DNA from 4 places in the Peribacillus sp. NPDC097675 genome. Region 4 is predicted to be linked to each of the others. Evidence: riboswitches for the same ligand, from Rfam matches in the RefSeq annotation. Region 4 holds a riboswitch; each other region holds the start of a gene.

Region 1 (4,879 bases), on a different contig from region 4:
CCATTTTTGACATTTCCAATAGGGGTGATTACGTTTTCTTTGTATACGGCGATTGAAACATACCCGTTTTCTTTATGAAGGGCGGTGATAAAGCACGGAACAACTCTCCAATTTTTCACTTTAATCCAGGATGTTGAGCGTTTTTCCTCCCACGTACTATTGACTTTCTTGGCTACAATTCCTTCTCCATCCATAAGAATGACTTTGTCCATAGCTTCCTTTACAGTGTCATAGCTTCTAATCACTTGAATCAGGCTTTTTTCATGTGGGCTGGGAACAAGAGGTAATTTAACGTTCTGGGCTAGGCTTTTCAACATTTTTTTCCGTTCGGATAATGTTTTCTTTGAAATGTCTTTTCCCTTTAAAGTAATTAGGTCAAACACAATAAAACGGCATGGAGAGAGTACGGCGGATTCAGAAATCAATGTTTTGTTTCTCAAGCGTCCACGCCACTGGACCATGGAAAAGTCAGCCTTGGATTCATTTGTCAGCCAGACTAATTCCCCATCAAGTTGGAGAGGCAAGAAGCCTTTCAAATTCAAGGTTTCTATACATTCACTGATTTCTGGAAAAATGGGCAACAATTCTTTTCCGTTCCGGCTTGTCAACTTCACCATGGTATTATCGGTAATCGTTAATAGGGCCCGGAAGCCATCATATTTGACTTCATATTTCCAATCTTTAGAGCTGGGGGCTTCTGGAAGATAGGTGGGCAACATTGGTTTAATCACATCTGTCCCTCCGTACTAGTATGTTTGTTAGTATTTTTCCCATAAAAGCAATTTTTAAATGGAAATACATTATTTTTTTAGAGGAAAGGGGGATGATAAGACTGTTATTCAATTATCTAACGATGAGGTGAGGAAATTGCATACAATATGGAAAGGAAGCATTTCTTTCGGTTTGGTGAATATCCCGATTAAACTTCATGCAGCAACGGAGGATAAGGATATATCATTGCGGACACTGCATAAAGAGTGTAATTCGCCGATAAAATATGAAAAGGTTTGTCCGGTCTGCCAGAAGGAAGTAGCCAAGGATGATATCGTCCGTGCTTTTGAATATACAAAAGGAAAGTTTGTCGTTCTTGAGGATAGTGAGCTCGAGCAGCTAAAAAAACAAAATGAAGATAAAGCAGTGGAAATCATTGATTTTGTTAAAATAGAAGAAATCGATCCGATCTATTTCAACCGTAGTTATTACATGTCTCCAAACGATGGTGGGACAAAAGCCTATTCCCTTCTTAGACAAGCACTCTTGGAATCTGGAAAGGTCGGTCTGGCAAAAATCATCATCCGTTCAAAGGAACAAATGGCCATCCTGCGGGTCGTGGATAACACCCTGTTGATGGAGACCATTCATTATCCTGATGAAGTCCGTTCTGCAGCCGATGTTCCTAATGTGCCTGTGAATGATTCCATTGCTAAAAAAGAAATCGACACGGCCATTTTATTAATCGACCAACTGACGTCTACGTTCGACCCAACAAAATATAATGATGACTATCGAACAGCCTTACTAGAGTTGATTGAGTCGAAGAAAACGGGACAGAAAACCATTACTGCAAAATCAAAAGAACCAGTGGCGAATAATGTGACGGATTTAATGGCAGCTTTACAAGCATCCATTGATCGCACGAAGCCAGAGAAATTAGCAGTGAAGAAAAAGACAACGCGCAAAAAAGCGGAGCCTAGAAAGAAACAAGCGTAAAAAAAGCTGAGCGAAACCCATATCGCTCAGTCTTTTTTGTTTTATCCTAGTGGTATTGAGGTAAATGAGCTAAAAGGAGGTGATGGAGATTGGACTTTCTTAGTGTACATGTTAGAAAAAAATATCTTTATATGACGATGATGGCTGGATTAATCGTAATCTATTTTTTAATCTTCAATGAAATTGTTGATGAATTGAAGGAAGGGGAGTTAATCGAATTTGATAAGGCCGTTATTGAATCTATACAAGGCCCCTTTAGCGAAGAATTTACCAATTTCGTGACCAAACTGACTTTTTTCGGTTCTCTGACATGGATAATTGCCCTGATTTCAGTCTTCTCGCTATTTCTGTTCTTATTTAGTAAAAAACACTACGCAATTTACATAATTTTAACTTCTGCATTAGGAGGTGGATTTAATTGGGGGTTAAAATATATTTTTCAACGGGAACGACCGGATATCGCTCCGTTATTATCAGTTTCAGGGTATAGTTTTCCAAGCGGACATTCCATGGCATCGGTCATCCTTTATGGCAGTATTGCAGTTGTATGTATACGATTGATCAAAAAAAATTTTATTAAAGGCCTTCTATGGATCCTAGCTCTTTTTGCCTCATTGATCATCGGATGGAGTCGTATTTATTTAGGTGTCCATTATCCGAGTGACGTCGTGGCAGGTTTTGTTGCGGGTGCTGCCTGGCTTACCATATCAGCATGGATGTTACGCTATCTCGAATATAAGGTGCCAAAAAAGCTTAGAAGATAAGGATGGTCCACCGAGAGAGAAATCATTTACTAAAAGTAGACAAAAAAATTCGCCCCCTAAAGAGCGACAATGAGGAAATTAATCGTGAAATCAACATATAGGCGACGGAATGTATTTTTCGACTATATATTGTGTTCATATTCTATCATAATTAATTCTAGAATAGCAACTAAATTACTAAAACTAAGGCATTATTTTATAGGGTAATGCCTTTTTTGTAAGGATTTTTTTCCTAGAGAAGTGTTTTTTATTTTTTTTTGGTATAATTAATTGAATATATTGAAAATTAAAAGCAGAATATACCTTCATGCAATCTATTAATTAAATAATGAAATGGAAGATGTCTAATGGAATATGGCAAAATTATTTCTCTTAACATCGGAATGCCCAAACAAGAGGAATTTTCAAGCGTTAAAATGAAAACGGCTATGAAAAAGAGGTCAATTGAATCTGTAACTGTTACAAAATTAGGTATCGAAGGGGATGGTGTAGGTAATAGGAAATTTCATGGGGGACCTGACCGTGCATTATGTTTTTATCCTTTTGAGCATTATCATCTTTGGAATCAGAAATTCTTTAAACAGCTTTCCATTCCTGCATTTGGCGAGAATTTGACGACTGCTGGAATGACTGAAAATCAAACGTATATTGGCGATGTGTATCGCATAGGTGAAACTGTCGTACAGATTACACAGGGACGTATTCCTTGCTCAACGATTTCCCATTTTAACCATGAACCAGATTTTTTGAAACTAGTGAAGGAAACTAATCTTACTGGGTATTTTGCTAAGGTGATACAAGAAGGAATGATAAGAAAACAAGACGATATCGTATTATTAGAACGGCTTCAGGATCAAGTTACGGTCCTCTATGCAACGGATGTAATTCTCCATCATCGTGATGGGCAGGATGGGGTAAATAATCTACTCTCGATACACTCTTTGGCAGACGAATGGAAATCTTTGCTTTTGAATAGGATTCAATTTTAAATAATCCGAATATAATGAAGAAATGACAAATATACTATTGAAAATGACGGATGATTCATGTAAGTTAAATATAAATAAATTTTTAAATCTTTAGAAAATTTAATTTAATAAATCTTATCGAGAGAGGTGAAGGGACTGGCCCGATGAAACCTCAGCAACCAGCCTAGGCAAAGGTGCTAAATCCAGCAAGCAGAGCTTGATAGATGAGGAGAATGTTTCGAGAAAAAACCTTCTTCTTTGAGAAGGTTTTTTTTCTTTACTCTCAAACTCATTTAAACCGAACAAAAACCATAGTGTTTTTGAGAGAGGGTGTATATATGGATTTTCGTAAAGAACTAAAAGAAAGAATGCTGGTGGGGGACGGAGCGATGGGTACGTTGTTGTATTCCTATGGAATCGATCAGTGTTATGAAGAAATAAACTGTACCAATCCTGATAAAATTGAGTCGATACATCGTGCGTATTTAGAAGCGGGTGCGGATATTCTACAAACTAATACATATGGAGCCAATTTTCATAAATTGAAACGGCATGGGCTTGAAGAAGAAGTTAGCCGGATTAATCGCCAAGGTGTCATCCTTGCTAAACAAGTTGCAAAAGGGAAGGCATTCGTTTTTGGTACAATTGGCGCCCAGCGTAGCATCCGTAAATCAGATTTAAGCATTGAAGAAATAAAACGGGGTTTTCGTGAACAGTTATACAGTTTGCTACTGGAAAACCCAGATGGGATTCTTCTTGAAACATATTATGATTTTGAAGAGCTTGAAACGGTGCTTCAAATCGCTAAAAAAGAAACGTCGCTGCCAATTATAGCAAATGTATCGATGCATGAAGTTGGAAACCTTCAAAATGGATTTCATTTGAATGAAGCTTTTCAAAAACTGGAATATCTGGGTGCGGATGTCGTTGGTGTGAATTGCCGTCTAGGCCCCCATCATATGATAAGGGCATTGGAAGAAGTGGAAATGCCTCAGAAGGCGTCGATTGCCATCTATCCAAATGCAAGTCTTCCTGATTATGTGGATGGGAGACTTGTCTATAAAGCGGAACCACAATATTTTGGTTCAAGTGCACTCGAATTAAGAAAACAAGGGGCTACAATTATAGGGGGATGCTGTGGTACGACACCACTGCATATACAGGCTGTGAAGAAAATGGTTGGCGCGTTGGCGCCAGTTAAAGATAAAATTACGAAAACTCGGCATATCGATATTATTGAGGTGAATACCAAGAAACAGGAAGTAGCTCTTCATGAAAGGGTCAAAACCGAGAGAACCATTCTAGTTGAACTGGATCCACCAAAGAAGTTAGGAATCGAAACGTTTATGGCAGGAGCAGAAGCTTTGAAGAAAGCGGGTGTGGATTCAATCACTTTAGCAGATAATTCCCTTGCTTCACCCAGAATCTCGAATTCTA
Region 2 (4,879 bases), on a different contig from region 4:
CCTGTTTTACCGGGTGGGTGACATCTGCAGTTGCACCAGCATTAGGTGCACTCCCCATCCCTGCCTCATTTGAAAATAAACCGCGCTTAATCCCGTTCATCAGGGCCGCCCCCAGTGCACCACTGGCTATTTCCCTTAATCCATCAAATGCACTTTCAAAGATTAAAGCTATAACACTAGGTAACTCAGTGATATTCAATACAATGACACCTAAAGCTATTAACACATAAGCTCCAGCCATGAACGGTACGATAACTTCAGAAATTTTAGCAACCATTTTAATCCCACCAAAAATAATGACAGCTGTAACAATAGCTAAGATGAGTCCTGTAACCCATTTATCAATTCCAAAGGAGGCATTGAATGCGCTTGAAATTGTATTGGCCTGTACAGAATTGAAAGCAAGTCCAAACGTCAATGAAATTAAAACTGCAAACGTGATACCCATCCAGCGTGCATTTAATGCTTTTTCCATATAATAAGCTGGACCACCACGAAAAGCTTCGCCGTCCTTGACTTTATAAATTTGTGCGAGAGTACTTTCAATGAAAGCAGAAGCAGATCCAATCAATGCAATTAACCACATCCAGAAGACAGCTCCCGGACCACCGGTTGTGATGGCTATTGCCACACCTGCCAGATTACCAGTTCCTACCCGAGAAGCCGTACTGATGCAAAAAGCCTGAAACGATGATACACCTTTCTTGTCCGCTGTAGCCCCTTCCCCTAAAAGTTTTATCATTTCTTTTATCATTCTAAATTGAACGAACTTAGTCCGAACAGAAAAATAAATGCCCATCCCAATTAATAAAATAATCAATATGGATGACCATAATAAATCATTTGTTTCTGTAATAAACTTTTCTAATATCTCCATTTTTAAACGAACCCACCTCTAATTATTTCAATACAATACTTTTAAAGTTCCCGCTTTTATAAAATAGTAAACACTTAATAATAAGGGTGACCCCATATATAGTATTTAATTATACTATTTTAATATTATTGAAGGTATATATTAGTTTTTTTGGAATATTATAATAATTAAAGTTTCATCCACACTTTCCATTCTAAATCACTTACTCTAAAAAAAAGCCCTGGAGACCATGCTCCAGGGTAACATTCATGATTTATCGATACTCTTCCAACCATACTATTTTTATTTCCTCTTCGAGAATCGAGGAAAACCTATTAAAATGGCTATGATTCCTGAAATCCCAATCAAGACTGGGTAGAATGAATAGGGTAGGATACTGATAGGAGATATATGTGCGACACCGGCCGCTAAAAGTAGTTGTGCACCGTATGGCAATAATCCTTGAATACTACAAGCGAAAACATCGAGCAAGCTGGCAGATTTCCGTGGATCTATACCAAACTTTTCGGCAATATTTCTTGCGAGTGGCCCAGCAATGATGATGGAAATTGTATTATTTGCTGTTGAAAGGTTCGTTAAAGCAACCAATCCTGCGATGCTGAACTCTGCACTTTTTTTTGATTTGCTCTTTCTCGTTACGAGGTTCAGTAAATAATCTATACCCCCGTTATGTTTGATGACTGAAACCATGCCTGCAATCAAAATTGCTAAGAAGGAGATTTCATACATCCCAGCCATTCCATCTCCTATTTTTTGAATAACTACCAATGCATGATAACTGCCATCCGCTAAACCAATTATTCCAGCAAAGACAATGCCGATAGAGAGAACCAAGAATACATTGATTCCGGCCAATGCTGCCACTAGAACACAAAGATAAGGCAAAATTTTGATCCAACTGTAAGCTTCCCCAGAAATTGTAGCTTGTTCACCCATCGTCAGAAAACCAAGGATAACACATGTGATAATCGCAGCAGGTAAAACAATAAAAAAGTTCACTTTGAATTTGTCTTTCATTTTCGTTCCCTGTGTACGGACGGCTGCTATAGTCGTATCCGAAATAAAAGAAAGATTATCACCGAACATTGACCCACCAATGATCGCAGCCATGGATAGGGCAACTGAAATATCCGTTTGTTCACTAATTCCTACTCCAATTGGTGCTAAAGCTACTATCGTTCCCATACTTGTCCCCATAGATAAAGAGATAAAGCAGGCGATAATAAATAACCCCACCATTAATAGATTTTGCGGAACAACCGATAGAGCAAGATTCACCGTAGATTCTACTGCACCCATCCCATTGGCCACTTCCGAAAAAGCCCCAGCCAATAGGAATATGAGAACCATTAACATGATATTTGAATCGCCTGCACCTTTACAAAAGATTTCTACTTTTTGATTAAACGATTCCTTTCGATTCATTGCCAGTGCCGCAGCAGAAGCAATGGCAATGGCGACAATTACTGGAAATGTGTAAAAGTCCCTAGTAATAACACCAGAACCTATAAATAATATCAAAAAAACGATGAACGGCGTTAAAGCCCATGGATTCCCTTTGTTGTTTAAACTCATGATGTACACCTCTTTATTATTTTTACATGGTTATGGAAATACTCTTTCTGTACTCTTTAAATTTGCGGCATCCCTTCATTTTATATATAGGGATGATTATGAAATAGTAACAAATTCATATCCTATGAATACAAAAAGACCTCTTCCGTTTTATTACAAGAAGAGGTCTTTTAATCTATAAAACACTCTTCTTATCTTTCAGGTCAATCGCCTGCTGGATTTGGCACAGCACTCTACATTAAGTCTGTTGCCGAGACATCTTCGGGCCAGTCCCTCAGTCTCTCTTGATAAGAAGTAAGAAATATTCATTTTGTCATAGCAAATATAAGAGTACAGTATTTCTAGAATTTTCGCAAGGTAAAGTATTAAAGATACTAATAAATCTAAAATGTACCAATTCCTTCTTGGTAAGGATTGTCGATTTCTCTGGAGGTACATGGGTATTTACTCTTCAACACTAATGATCCCGACTCTTCGTTCTTCGACGGCTCACACAGTGAATTCAGCTGAAAATCCACCATTTTCGTCAAGGCATTACACGGAATATCTGCCAAGAGGAGCTATTAGCCATACGGGTTGTTACTAAGAAAAGGGATGCTGACTGTATTCAGCATCCCTTTATGTGAAGATAGGATTTACGAATCTTTAACAGATTCATCATCTAGTGAAATCTTCCATAATTCTTTCGCTTTTCCGCTTTCCGTTTCATCAAATATAAAGGATCCATTCGTATAACGATCATGATTTTTCAGTGTTGCAGCATGAACGGTTTCAACCTTCCCCTTTTCAGAAAGAATGAACAAACTATCGGTTTTATTGATTGTATCAAAACCGATGACACGATGTGGATTTGATTTGAGTTCCCTTAATACTACGACGCCGCGTTTTGCCCGGCTTGTTTTTTCGAATTCCGTCAATTTCATTTTCTTAATGGCTCCACGCTGAGTCACTATAAAAATGGATTCCTTACTATCCTTGGCTAATACCTTACCGCCAATGACAAAGTCATCTTCTTTTAAATTAATTCCCTTCACACCAGCGGCACGTATACCAACAATACTCACTTCATCTTCATCAAACCATAAACCGTAGCCATTATGGGTTACTAAGAACAGCTCAGCCTGGCCATTTGTATGGTGGACATCCACCAATTCATCGTCACCCTTTAGATTAATGCCTACCAGAGTTTTCGAATGACGCTGTGCTTTATAGCAAGAGAGTTCAGTCTTTTTCACCATACCGTTTTTCGTTACGAACACTAAAAATTCTGGTTGATTGAAATCTTTGATTGGAATGGCTTTAATGATTTGCTCATTCCGATCTATTGGGATGATATTAGCAATATGTTGACCCGTTTCCTTCCAACGAATATCCGGAAGCTGATGGACTGGACAATACAGGAAATTCCCTTTGGAAGTGAATAACAGCAACACCTCTGTCGTATTCATTTCCAACTTCTGTAGCATGCGATCTGAATCTTTCATGCCAAAATCAAGCCCTCCGGAAGCTGTATATGATCGAATCGATGTACGCTTGACATAGCCTTCTTTCGTTACAGTGACCACCACGTCCTCACTCGCTATCAAGACTTCTAGATTGATTTTAATTTCTTCAATCTCATTCTCAATTTTAGAACGTCGGCCGTCATCATACCCTTTTTTTATAAATCGTAATTCCTTTTTAATTACTTGCAATAGAACCTTTTCGCTACCTAGAATTTTAGTCAATTCCTCAATTTTACTGTTTAACTCAGCAGCTTCAGCTTTAAGAGCTGTAATATCCGTGTTCGTCAAACGGTAGAGCTGCAAGGATACGATTGCTTCAGCCTGAGCTTCAGTAAATCCAAACTTAGAAATTAAATTATCTTTAGCATCTCTTTTGTCTTTTGAAGCCCGGATAACGGCGATGACCTCATCTAAAATGGACAATGCCTTTATTAAGCCGTCTACTATATGAGCCCTATCATGCGCTTTCTGAAGTTCATAACGGGAACGGTTTATTATGACTTCTTTACGATGATCAATATAAGCATCAAGCATTTTAGGCAAGCTCATCAATGTCGGCCGCTTTTTATAAATCGCAACCATATTAAAATTATAAGACACTTGAAGATCAGAATTTTTATATAAATAATGCAAGACACCATTGGCATCTGCTTCTTTTTTCAATTCAATAACGATACGAAGTCCTGTACGATCGGTTTCATCACGAACCTCCGCAATTCCCTCAATTTTACGATCAAGGCGGAACTCATCTATTTTCTTTACAAGATTCGCCTTATTGACTTCGTAAGGGATTTCCGTGACGACAATTTGTTGCTTCCCACCACGAATCGTCTCCACTTCGGCCAAGCCTCGTACAATGATTTTACCTTTGCCTGTTTCATAGGCTTTACGAATGCCTTCGATTCCTTGAATGATACCCCCT
Region 3 (4,879 bases), on a different contig from region 4:
ATTCGAGTTGAGGCGGGGTGATGAGATGGAATGGGATATTCCTGATAAAGTGATCATTGTTGAAGGCCGTTCCGATAAACGAAAAGTGGCTTCCGTTTTAGACGAAGAAGTGGAAATTAGATGTACGAACGGCACAATCTCATTAACTAAGCTGGATGAAATGGTGGATGAATTGATAGGCCGGGATGTTTACATCCTTTTTGATGCAGATGAGTCAGGGGAAAAACTAAGGAAACAATTTCGTCGTGAATTGCCCGAAGCGAATCATTTGTACATAGATAAGATGTACAAGGAAGTGGAGGATACCCCAGAACATCACATTGCTTCCGTGCTTATGACTGCGAATATGAATGTGAAAGCCAAATTCTTAAGTTAAAGGATGGAAGATTAACTGATGGAGGAATGGAAAGAAAAAGATTTTAAGCAGGCTGTTGACCGAGGGGATACCTTTAGCTTATATCTCTATACGCCTTTATGCGGTACCTGCCAGGTAGCTTCTAGGATGCTTTCCATAACACTTGAGCTATTCCCAGAAATGAAGGCAGGAAAGATGAACATGAATTATGTCCAGCCACTGGCTGAAGAATATGAAATTGAGAGTGTACCTTGCTTATTGCTTTTTAGAAAAGGGAAGCTAATCGAGAAAATATATGCCTTTCAGTCCGTACCCTATTTATATGGATTGATGAAAGAAATAAGCTAAAAGCCGATCCTGTAGGATTGGTTTTTTGTTGTATGCAAAAAGCAATATAGTAATTTTATAAAATAATTGAATATTCTAATAGTTTGTTGACTGGCTACGACTAAAGTGCTATATTTTGTAATAAGTATATGTTGAATCGTTTAGTGGTTCGTAAAAGAGAAGAAAAAAGATAGTTTCACTTCTGCTTTTTAAAGATAATTCCTTCAGCGTGAGTATTCAGAGCGAAGAGGGGTCAAACTTCTTCTTTTTTCATAAGCAATGAGATAGCATCCCTAATAATTCCTACTAAAACCATAGAAAAAGGGGAGAAAATGATGACAGAGAAAAATTTCCGTTTTGAAACTTTAAGTGTGCATGGTGGCCTTCAGCTTGACGAAACGGGCGCCCGTGCTGTGCCTATTTATCAAAGCAATGCTTATTTGTTCAAAGATACAGATCATGCGGCGAATCTGTTCGGACTAAAGGAAAGTGGATACATCTATACACGGCTTCATAATCCAACTGTCAGCGTTTTTGAAGAAAGAATGGCCCTGTTGGAAGGAGGCATTGGTGGATTGGCAGTAGCAAGTGGCATGGCTGCGATAACACTTGCCATTCTAAACATTGCTACTATGGGAGATGAGATTATTGCTGCTTCTACATTATATGGCGGCACATATAATCTATTTGAAAACACTCTTCCTAAGTACGGAATTAAAGTGAAATTCGTCTCTCCCGATGATCCGGAAAATTTCAAAAAAGCCATCACTCCACGAACGAAGGCCATTTTCGCTGAAACGATTGGCAATCCAAGTTTAAGGGTTCTAGATATAGAAGCGGTGGCCGACATAGCCCATGAATCCGGTGTCCCATTGATTATCGATAACACTTTTGCGACACCATATCTGTGCCAGCCGATAGAGTTCGGAGCGGATATCGTCATCCATTCAGCCACAAAGTGGCTATTGGGCAACGGTACCACATTAGGCGGTGTCATTATTGATGGAGGTAAATTCGATTGGAATTCACCTAACTATCCAGGCTTTACCGAACCTGATCCAAGTTATGATGGGCTTGTCTACTCCGAGGCAGTAGGACCTGCTGCCTTTATCACCAAAGCACGTGTCCAATTGCTTCGGGATATGGGGCCAACTTTAAGTGCTCAAAGTGCCTTCCAGTTTACTCTAGGCTTGGAAACACTGCATGTAAGGATGAAAGAGCACCTTTTAAATACGAGGGCAATCATTCAATTCTTGGAAGAACATCCGGCAGTCTCCTGGGTTTCATATCCGGGTAATGATGATCATCCCGATAAAGCCCTTGCAGATAAATACTTGCCTAAGGGACCTGGATCTGTGGTGACATTTGGCATTAAAGGAGGACGTGAAGCGGGGGCGAAACTCATCAATTCAGTGGGGTTATGGTCACATGTTGCCAATGTGGGGGATGCGAAGAGCTTAATTATCCACCCCGCGAGTACAACTCACCAACAATTGAACGAGGTAGGTCTGGTTCAAGCAGGTGTTAGTGCAGATCAGGTACGGTTATCAATCGGAATAGAAAATGTGGAAGATTTAATCGAGGATTTAGAGCAAGCTATTGAAAAAGCGACGAATACCGTTTCGGTGAACTCAAAAACAGTTTAATAGCAATCCAAGTGTCTCAGTAATTATCCATTGCACTCCTTTTTTATCTGTGATAGAATTTCACCATAGTAAAATGAACGTAATGATAAAAGAATAGTCCATATATAGCTCTTATCAAGAGAGGTGGAGGGATGTGCCCGTTGAAACCCGGCAACCGACAAGGATTTTCCTTGGAAAGGTGCCAATTCACACAAAGCGTAATCGCTTTGGGAGATGAGAGGAAGGCCTGCTTTTCCCTGCCTTTCTGCTCATGCAGAAGGGCTTTTTCTATTTCTTTACAGTCATAAATGGTAGGATGTCACAAATATAAATCAACTAAATTCATAGGTTTTATTGGATAAAGAGGTGAGCATAGATGATTACATTGTCAAACGTTAGTAAACTTTTTCGAACAGGAAAAGGGAATAATGAAACGATTCACGCTGTGAATAGTGTGAATTTAAAGATAAATAAAGGTGAGATTTTTGGAATCATAGGGTACAGTGGAGCGGGGAAAAGCACGCTTATCCGGATGCTTAATGGGCTGGAAACGCCTACTGAAGGATCGGTGGTCGTTGCAGAAAATGAAGTGTCCACTATCAAAGGATCTAAGCTTCGAAAAGCCCGTCAAGAGATAAGCATGATTTTTCAACACTTTAACCTCTTGTGGTCAAGGACTGTGCAGGAAAATATAGCCTTTCCTTTGGAAATTGCGGGAATAGGCAAACAAGAGCGTGTCAAACGTGTTAATGAACTGATAAAGTTAGTCGGTCTAGAAGGAAGGGAAAAGGCCTTTCCATCACAACTTAGTGGTGGTCAAAAACAAAGGGTTGGTATAGCGAGGGCCCTTGCCAATAACCCGAAAGTGCTATTGTGTGATGAAGCGACGTCCGCTTTGGATCCCCAAACAACGGATTCAATCTTGGAATTGCTTGTGGACATCAACCAGCGACTGGGATTGACGATTGTCTTGATTACACACGAGATGCATGTCATCCGTAAAATTTGCAACCGGGTTGCGGTGATGGAAAATGGCCGGGTAGTGGAACAAGGAGCTGTTTTGGACGTTTTCAGAAATCCGAAAGAACAAATGACCAAGCGTTTTGTTCAACAGGTGACAGAACCAGAAGAGACAAGAGAAACGATGGAGCATTTGTTTGAACGATATCCAGCTGGAAAAGTGATTCAGCTGACATTTGTCGGAGATCATGCAGAGAGCCCGTTAATCACCAAATTGGTTCGTAATTTCGAGTTGGAAGTCAATATTGTCCAAGGGAAAATTTCTCAAACCAGAAGCGGTTCATATGGAACATTGTTTATTCACCTTGATGGTAATGAAGATGAAATGCTCCGCGCAATCGAATTCATAAAAGCACAGCAAGTTGGCGTGGAGGTGATTACTCATGCTTGAAGAATTATTGCCGAATGTAGATTGGGAAGACATTATCGAAGCGACGAAAGAAACGCTATATATGACAAGTATCTCGGTTGTAGCTACCTTTATTCTGGGCATATTATTGGGTTTGCTTCTCTTTTTAACAGGTAAGGGGAATATGTGGGAGAATCGGGGCATCAATGGGGTATTGAGTGCTTTCGTTAATATTTTCCGCTCCATCCCGTTCCTTATCTTGATTGTGTTATTGATTCCATTCACTAAATCGATTGTCGGTTCCATGATTGGTGAGGATGCGGCATTACCGGCTTTGATCATTGGTGCCGCTCCATTTTATGCACGATTGGTTGAAATTGGCCTGCGTGAAATCGATAAAGGCGTCATAGAAGCAGCTAAATCAATGGGGGCCAAAACAAGTACCATCATTTTTAAAGTCCTGCTTCCAGAGTCGATGCCTGCACTCATCTCAGGGATCACTGTAACATCAATTGCATTGGTCGGGTACACGGCAATGGCCGGTGTCATAGGAGCAGGTGGGTTGGGTAACTTAGCCTATCTGGACGGTTATCAACGGAATCACAACGACGTTACCTTGGTAGCGACGATCGTCATATTAATAATCGTCTTCGTCATTCAGATTATCGGAGATGTGTTTACAACTAAATTGGATAAACGATAAGGGGAGATGTACCGGATGAAAAAGTTTTTAGGATTTGCGTTAGTTTTAGTATTATCAATTGCACTGGCAGCTTGCGGAACGGATAAAGAGAAAGATTCAGGTAGTGGGGATACAGAAAAAGAAACGAAGAAATTAGTGGTTGGGGCATCGAATGTACCGCATGCTGAAATCCTTGAAAAAGCGAAACCTCTTTTAGAAGAGAAAGGCATTGAATTGGAAATCGAGACATTCCAAGACTATATTTTACCAAACAAAGCTTTGGATGAGAAAGAGTTAGACGCTAACTACTTCCAGCACATTCCTTATTTAGAAGCTCAAATCAAGGAAAATGGATATGATTTTGTTAATGCAGGTGGCATTCACATCGAGCCGATTGGTTTATATTCAAAAAAATATAAAAGCATTGATAAGCTTCCGCAAGGGGCAACCATTATTTTAAGCAGTTCTGTTGCAGACCATGGCCGTGCATTATCACTTTTAGAAAAAAATGGCTTGATTAA
Region 4 (4,879 bases):
GCTTCTGTCCTTTCATGGAATGAGATTTTCCCGGATACAGTGAGTGCACTTGTTGTTCAAGATGCGGAAAGTTTGCTAGCGAAATCCCCTAGATTGGGAGGCGGAATGGAATCAGGAGAAAAACTGATCAATTCCATCATCCAATGGGCAGAGAGCAATGATTTATCGGTCGGTAATAAGTTGAAATGGATGGTAGACGGAATCAAGGATACAAGTAATTTCAACCTGCTTCTTGTTGGAAGTGCAGGGAATGGCAAGACATCCTTCATTCAGTCCATTGCAGGAGAAAGTATTGCGGCGGAAGACCATTCATCTCTGATTAGCGTGAAAGATGGCGATGACCTAGAAATCTATGAAATTACCGATACAGATCGTAAATCGGTAGAAGAGTTAACGGAATTGGATGAAATTCGCCGTCAGCGCGGTACAATTGTCGATGTTACGCTCATCAGTGACTACCTAAGAAATAATCGCCTACGATTATTAGATACGCCAGGATTCAATGGAGAGAAGAATGTAGATTCTGATTTCCATAATTATCTACTGGAGAGCGACGGAGTGATGTTCGTTTTAGATGCACGGGCACCTTTTACTGGCAGTGAACGTGATTTGCTATTGGAAATACAGCAAATGGCTCCAAAGCTTCCCATCCATTTCTTGCTCAATAAAATGGATACGATTTACAGCGATCAAGTGGCAGTCAGGATGGAAGATGAGACATGGGATAAAGTGAATGCCTATTTCCCTAATGCAAAAGTATTTGCGTACTCCAAGCTTTATGACAGCAAACAACAGCTACAGGATTTGGGAGTTTTCCTCCATGCAAACTATCAAGAAAGCAATTGGAAGGAAATGAGAGCGGAGAAGCTGCTTGCTTTTACTCGTAAAACATTATCCTATCTTTTAGAAAAACGGGCAGCAAACGAACGGAAATGCGAGCACTCGATTTCATGGAATGAACAGATGGAAGTGAAGCTGAAGGGTGCTACGAATCAGCTGACTGATTTGGAAACAGAAAAAAGCGAGAATATAACCAGATCTTATCGTTTACTTAAAGAAGAAGTGAAAAAGGAACTTTCCACAAGAATTCCCGAATTGTTGCGTGATTGCTCTAAAACATTATCTGAGAATAGTGATTTCAGCCAAGTCCATATACAGCTGAATCAGGAAATGAATGATCGGATACAGGCCTTTATATCAGACAAAATCATGCCACAATATTTCCGATCCCTTCAGGACTGGATCGCTACATCACAGTTGGAATTTATGCAAAGTCAACAGTTCATGGACGAAATGAGCGCCGGATTCAATGAATTGTATAAAGAAGAACGGATTGTACTTGCCGGGGACTTCAGGGTCCTGGATGACTGGCGTCGTGATGCTGACCGGATGACAAGCAGTATCCGGATTGATAACGTGAATATTTTACTGAGAAGGACACCATCTCAATTGATTCTTAAGGGAGCTGGGAAACTGTTCGGGGCCATACCTCAAAATAAAGCGAATATGTATAATAGATATAAGAAGTTCTTGGAAAATGAAGACTTCCAAGATGTTGCCGATATGATCAGTGACCGTTTCCTTACTCAATTTAGTTTGTTCGAAAAATCCCTGGAACGTGACATATCCCTGTTCTATCGCAATTCATTTGCCATCCTTGAAAAGAACATCGAACAAACGCAAACCGAAATCAAGGAACAGCAGGCTGCTTTGGAACATATGAGAGAAAATCCGGAAGTTTACCGTGATCCAATCACTCTTTTCGAAGTGAAGTTGCGCCAGTTCGAGCGTCTTGAAAAAGTCGAAAAAAGACGCCTGGCGAAATTGCAAGGAAAATAAAACATTTAAAATATTCTAAATACTATTGACTTAACGACTATATCTCTATAAAGTGTTACTTATCGAAACGAAACGTAACGTAACACATTATATTCTCTTATCAAGAGTGGCGGAGGGACTGGCCCTACGATGCCCAGCAACCGTTCCATTTAGGAATTGGTGCTAAATCCTGCAAAACAGAAATGTTTTGACAGATAAGAGAGGGATAAGTCCGCCAATCAGCTGATTAAACCTCTCTAATTTTAGAGAGGTTTTTATTTTAGATTTATACCAACAAAACAGATGTGAATAATGTAAAAAAGGGGAGTTAAAATGAGAAAATCACTTTTTAAAGGGGCATTCATTTCAGTCATTGCTTCGGCATTACTATTGACGGGCTGTTCTTCAGGACAAAGTACGGGAGAAGCCAAAAAAACGGAAAAAGTCTCCTTTGAAAATGTTCCAGAACGATTTGCAAAAGGGGAAGGAGCCAAAATTAAAGTCATCCGTAAGATTGGGGGGGATGATCACACGGCCCAATATTTAGCAGGAGCGAAAGAAGAAGGAGAAGCACTCGGCTTTCAAGTGGATACATATACGGCGAATGGAGATACGGCTAAATTCCATGATGCGATCGCCCAGGCACTTGAGGAAGATTATGATGGCTATATCATTTCCCATGGTGATGATGCAGCGACTGTGAATGATGTACAAAAATTGGTGGATGCAGGGAAAAGCGTAGTCACGTTTGATTCCATCAGTGATTTAACGAAGATTGATGGTGTAACCGTAACGTCACAAGACGATGAAGCATTGGCAACCCTTGCTTTTGATAAATTGATTGAAGAGGAAAAGGGCGAAGCGAACATTGCATACCTTTGGGTGGACGGTTTCCCACCAATGGTGAGAAGAAACGCCGTGTATCAAGATAAGCTAAAAGAAAACCCTGGCATTAAGGAAGTTGAAAGATTCGGGGTGGCATCGGCAGATACTTCGGTCCAGACGCAAAATGCGGTTGCTGCGATGTTGAATAAATATCCAAAAGGAAAGATTGACGCAATTTTTGCAACTTGGGATGCATTCGCTATCGGAGCTGCTCGTGCAATTAAAGAAGCAGGGCGGGATGAAGTGAAAATCTATGGAATTGATGTTTCCAATGCCGATCTTCAGGAGATTCAAACGAAAGGAAGTTCGTGGTCGTATACGGCAGCGGTTGATCCGAAATTGATTGGTGCAGTGAATTTGAGACTTTTGGCAAAAAAATTAGCGGGAGAAGAAACACCGCAAAGCTATGATTTAGAAGCTTCGTTGATTTCACAAAAACAGTTACAATCATCCAAGGAATCAGTCAACATGACCAATCTATCCGGCATTGTCAAAGGCTGGGGAGTTTCAACGGAATTTGAGGAAGAATGGATGAAGGTATTGAAAGAACATTATAAGAAGTAACAATCAGAATTGATGGACACTCTCTTCATGTCAAAGAGAGTGTCTGTTTAATGGGGGGATGGGACATGGGCATTCAATTAGATATGAAACAGATATCAATCGAATTTCCGGGTGTAAAAGCGCTGAATGAAGTGAATTTTTCAGTGCGGTCGGGGACAGCACATGCATTGGTCGGCGCAAATGGAGCAGGGAAATCGACATTAATGAAAGTTCTTTCAGGGGCTCATGTCCATTATTCCGGCGACATATTTTTGAATGGCAAGGTACACGATATCCGTTCCCCGAAGTCTGCACAGGAGGCTGGCATTCAAATTGTGTATCAGGAAGTGGATACAGCCCTCATTCCTTATTTAACAGTCGCGGAAAACGTGATGCTTAATGAGACCGTGCAAAACATGGGGGAAAAACAGATCATCAATTGGCACGAATTACATAGGAAAGCGACTGCAATCTTGGCTGATATGAACATCCTTGTTTCTTCAAAGAAGCTGGTAAGAGACCTGACATTGGCTGAAAAGCAAATGGTCTTGATAGCAAGGGCCGTTTCAACGGAATGTCAATTCCTGATTCTTGATGAGCCGACTGCACCGTTAAGCCATACGGAGACGACGGAGCTATTCCGCATTGTGAATGGGTTGAAGCAAAGGGGTGTTGGCATCATATTCATCTCCCATCGTCTTCCCGAGATATTCAGCATTTGTGAGGATATTACGATTATGAGAAATGGGGAGAGTGTGAAGAGCCAAAAAATCACGGATATCACCCAAAATGAAGTAATTGAGCAAATGCTTGGAAAGTCCATGGAGGAGCAGTTTCCCATCGTCAATGCGGAGGTTGGGGACGTAATTTTTGAAGTGAATGGACTGTCCGATGGTGGTAAGGTGAAAAACATTAGCCTACATGTAAAAGCAGGAGAAATCGTCGGTTTAGCGGGACTTGTGGGAGCAGGTAAAACGGAGCTTTGTAAAACGTTATTTGGTCATACGTCCATTACAAAAGGGGAAGTCGTTTTGAATGGAAGGAAGCTTAGTTTGAAAACACCCCATCATGCTGTGAAGAGCGGTTTAGCATTAGTTCCCGAAGAACGGAGGAAAGAAGGAGTTCTCGTACAAGAGTCGGTTACAACAAATCTGACCGCTGCAAGTGTCGGGAAATTCACCAAGGCATTCAGTTTTGTCAATCGCCAGGCAGAAAAGAAAAAGGCGAAGGAACTGATTACGACTCTCGGGATAAAAACACCCTCAGAGGAAGCCAAGGTCGAAAACCTTTCAGGCGGTAATCAGCAAAAAGTAGCCATCGGAAAGTGGCTGATGGCTGATGCGGATGTATACATATTCGATGAGCCGACAAAGGGCGTTGACGTCGGAGCCAAGAAGGATATTTTTGAACTGATCGCAAAGTTAGCTGAGGGTGGAAAGGCGATTATATATGCCTCATCCGAATTGACTGAAATCATGGGGATCACAAACCGGACCTACGTGTTATACGACGGAAGTATGGTCAAAGAGCTAGAGACAAGCAAGACGAACGAAGAAGATTTACTATTCTACTCAACAGGAGGCAAATAGGATGAGTACACCGATTCCGGTTTTGACAGAGAAACCCACAGCGA

What was found. Region 4 has a riboswitch for S-adenosylmethionine ahead of ACQKL5_RS09730 (sugar ABC transporter substrate-binding protein). Riboswitches for the same ligand answer to the same signal wherever they lie in the genome.
Region 1: it holds a riboswitch for S-adenosylmethionine, as region 4 does, so the genes downstream of both, ACQKL5_RS14655 (bifunctional homocysteine S-methyltransferase/methylenetetrahydrofolate reductase) here and ACQKL5_RS09730 (sugar ABC transporter substrate-binding protein) in region 4, are expected to answer to the same signal.
Region 2: it holds a riboswitch for S-adenosylmethionine, as region 4 does, so the genes downstream of both, ACQKL5_RS20680 (Na+/H+ antiporter NhaC family protein) here and ACQKL5_RS09730 (sugar ABC transporter substrate-binding protein) in region 4, are expected to answer to the same signal.
Region 3: it holds a riboswitch for S-adenosylmethionine, as region 4 does, so the genes downstream of both, ACQKL5_RS12105 (methionine ABC transporter ATP-binding protein) here and ACQKL5_RS09730 (sugar ABC transporter substrate-binding protein) in region 4, are expected to answer to the same signal.

The regions. Positions count from the first base shown of each region.
Region 1 covers NZ_JBNNSK010000009.1:139,876-144,754, reverse strand. Annotated here, with positions in the region: gene ligD (DNA ligase D) at 1-731, opposite strand, end outside; gene ACQKL5_RS14670 (Ku protein) at 868-1,710, shown strand; gene ACQKL5_RS14665 (phosphatase PAP2 family protein) at 1,800-2,474, shown strand; gene ACQKL5_RS14660 (MOSC domain-containing protein) at 2,822-3,463, shown strand; SAM riboswitch class I at 3,575-3,673, shown strand; gene ACQKL5_RS14655 (bifunctional homocysteine S-methyltransferase/methylenetetrahydrofolate reductase) at 3,781-4,879, shown strand, end outside.
Region 2 covers NZ_JBNNSK010000020.1:24,751-29,629, reverse strand. Annotated here, with positions in the region: gene ACQKL5_RS20685 (alanine/glycine:cation symporter family protein) at 1-877, opposite strand, end outside; gene ACQKL5_RS20680 (Na+/H+ antiporter NhaC family protein) at 1,160-2,452, opposite strand; SAM riboswitch class I at 2,641-2,746, opposite strand; gene parC (DNA topoisomerase IV subunit A) at 3,088-4,879, opposite strand, start outside.
Region 3 covers NZ_JBNNSK010000007.1:150,413-155,291, reverse strand. Annotated here, with positions in the region: gene ACQKL5_RS12120 (toprim domain-containing protein) at 26-376, shown strand; gene ACQKL5_RS12115 (thioredoxin family protein) at 395-703, shown strand; gene ACQKL5_RS12110 (O-acetylhomoserine aminocarboxypropyltransferase/cysteine synthase family protein) at 1,018-2,328, shown strand; SAM riboswitch class I at 2,437-2,548, shown strand; gene ACQKL5_RS12105 (methionine ABC transporter ATP-binding protein) at 2,684-3,718, shown strand; gene ACQKL5_RS12100 (methionine ABC transporter permease) at 3,711-4,379, shown strand; gene ACQKL5_RS12095 (MetQ/NlpA family ABC transporter substrate-binding protein) at 4,395-4,879, shown strand, end outside.
Region 4 covers NZ_JBNNSK010000005.1:178,960-183,838, reverse strand. Annotated here, with positions in the region: gene ACQKL5_RS09735 (dynamin family protein) at 1-1,839, shown strand, start outside; SAM riboswitch class I at 1,934-2,040, shown strand; gene ACQKL5_RS09730 (sugar ABC transporter substrate-binding protein) at 2,152-3,267, shown strand; gene ACQKL5_RS09725 (sugar ABC transporter ATP-binding protein) at 3,333-4,835, shown strand; gene ACQKL5_RS09720 (ABC transporter permease) at 4,837-4,879, shown strand, end outside.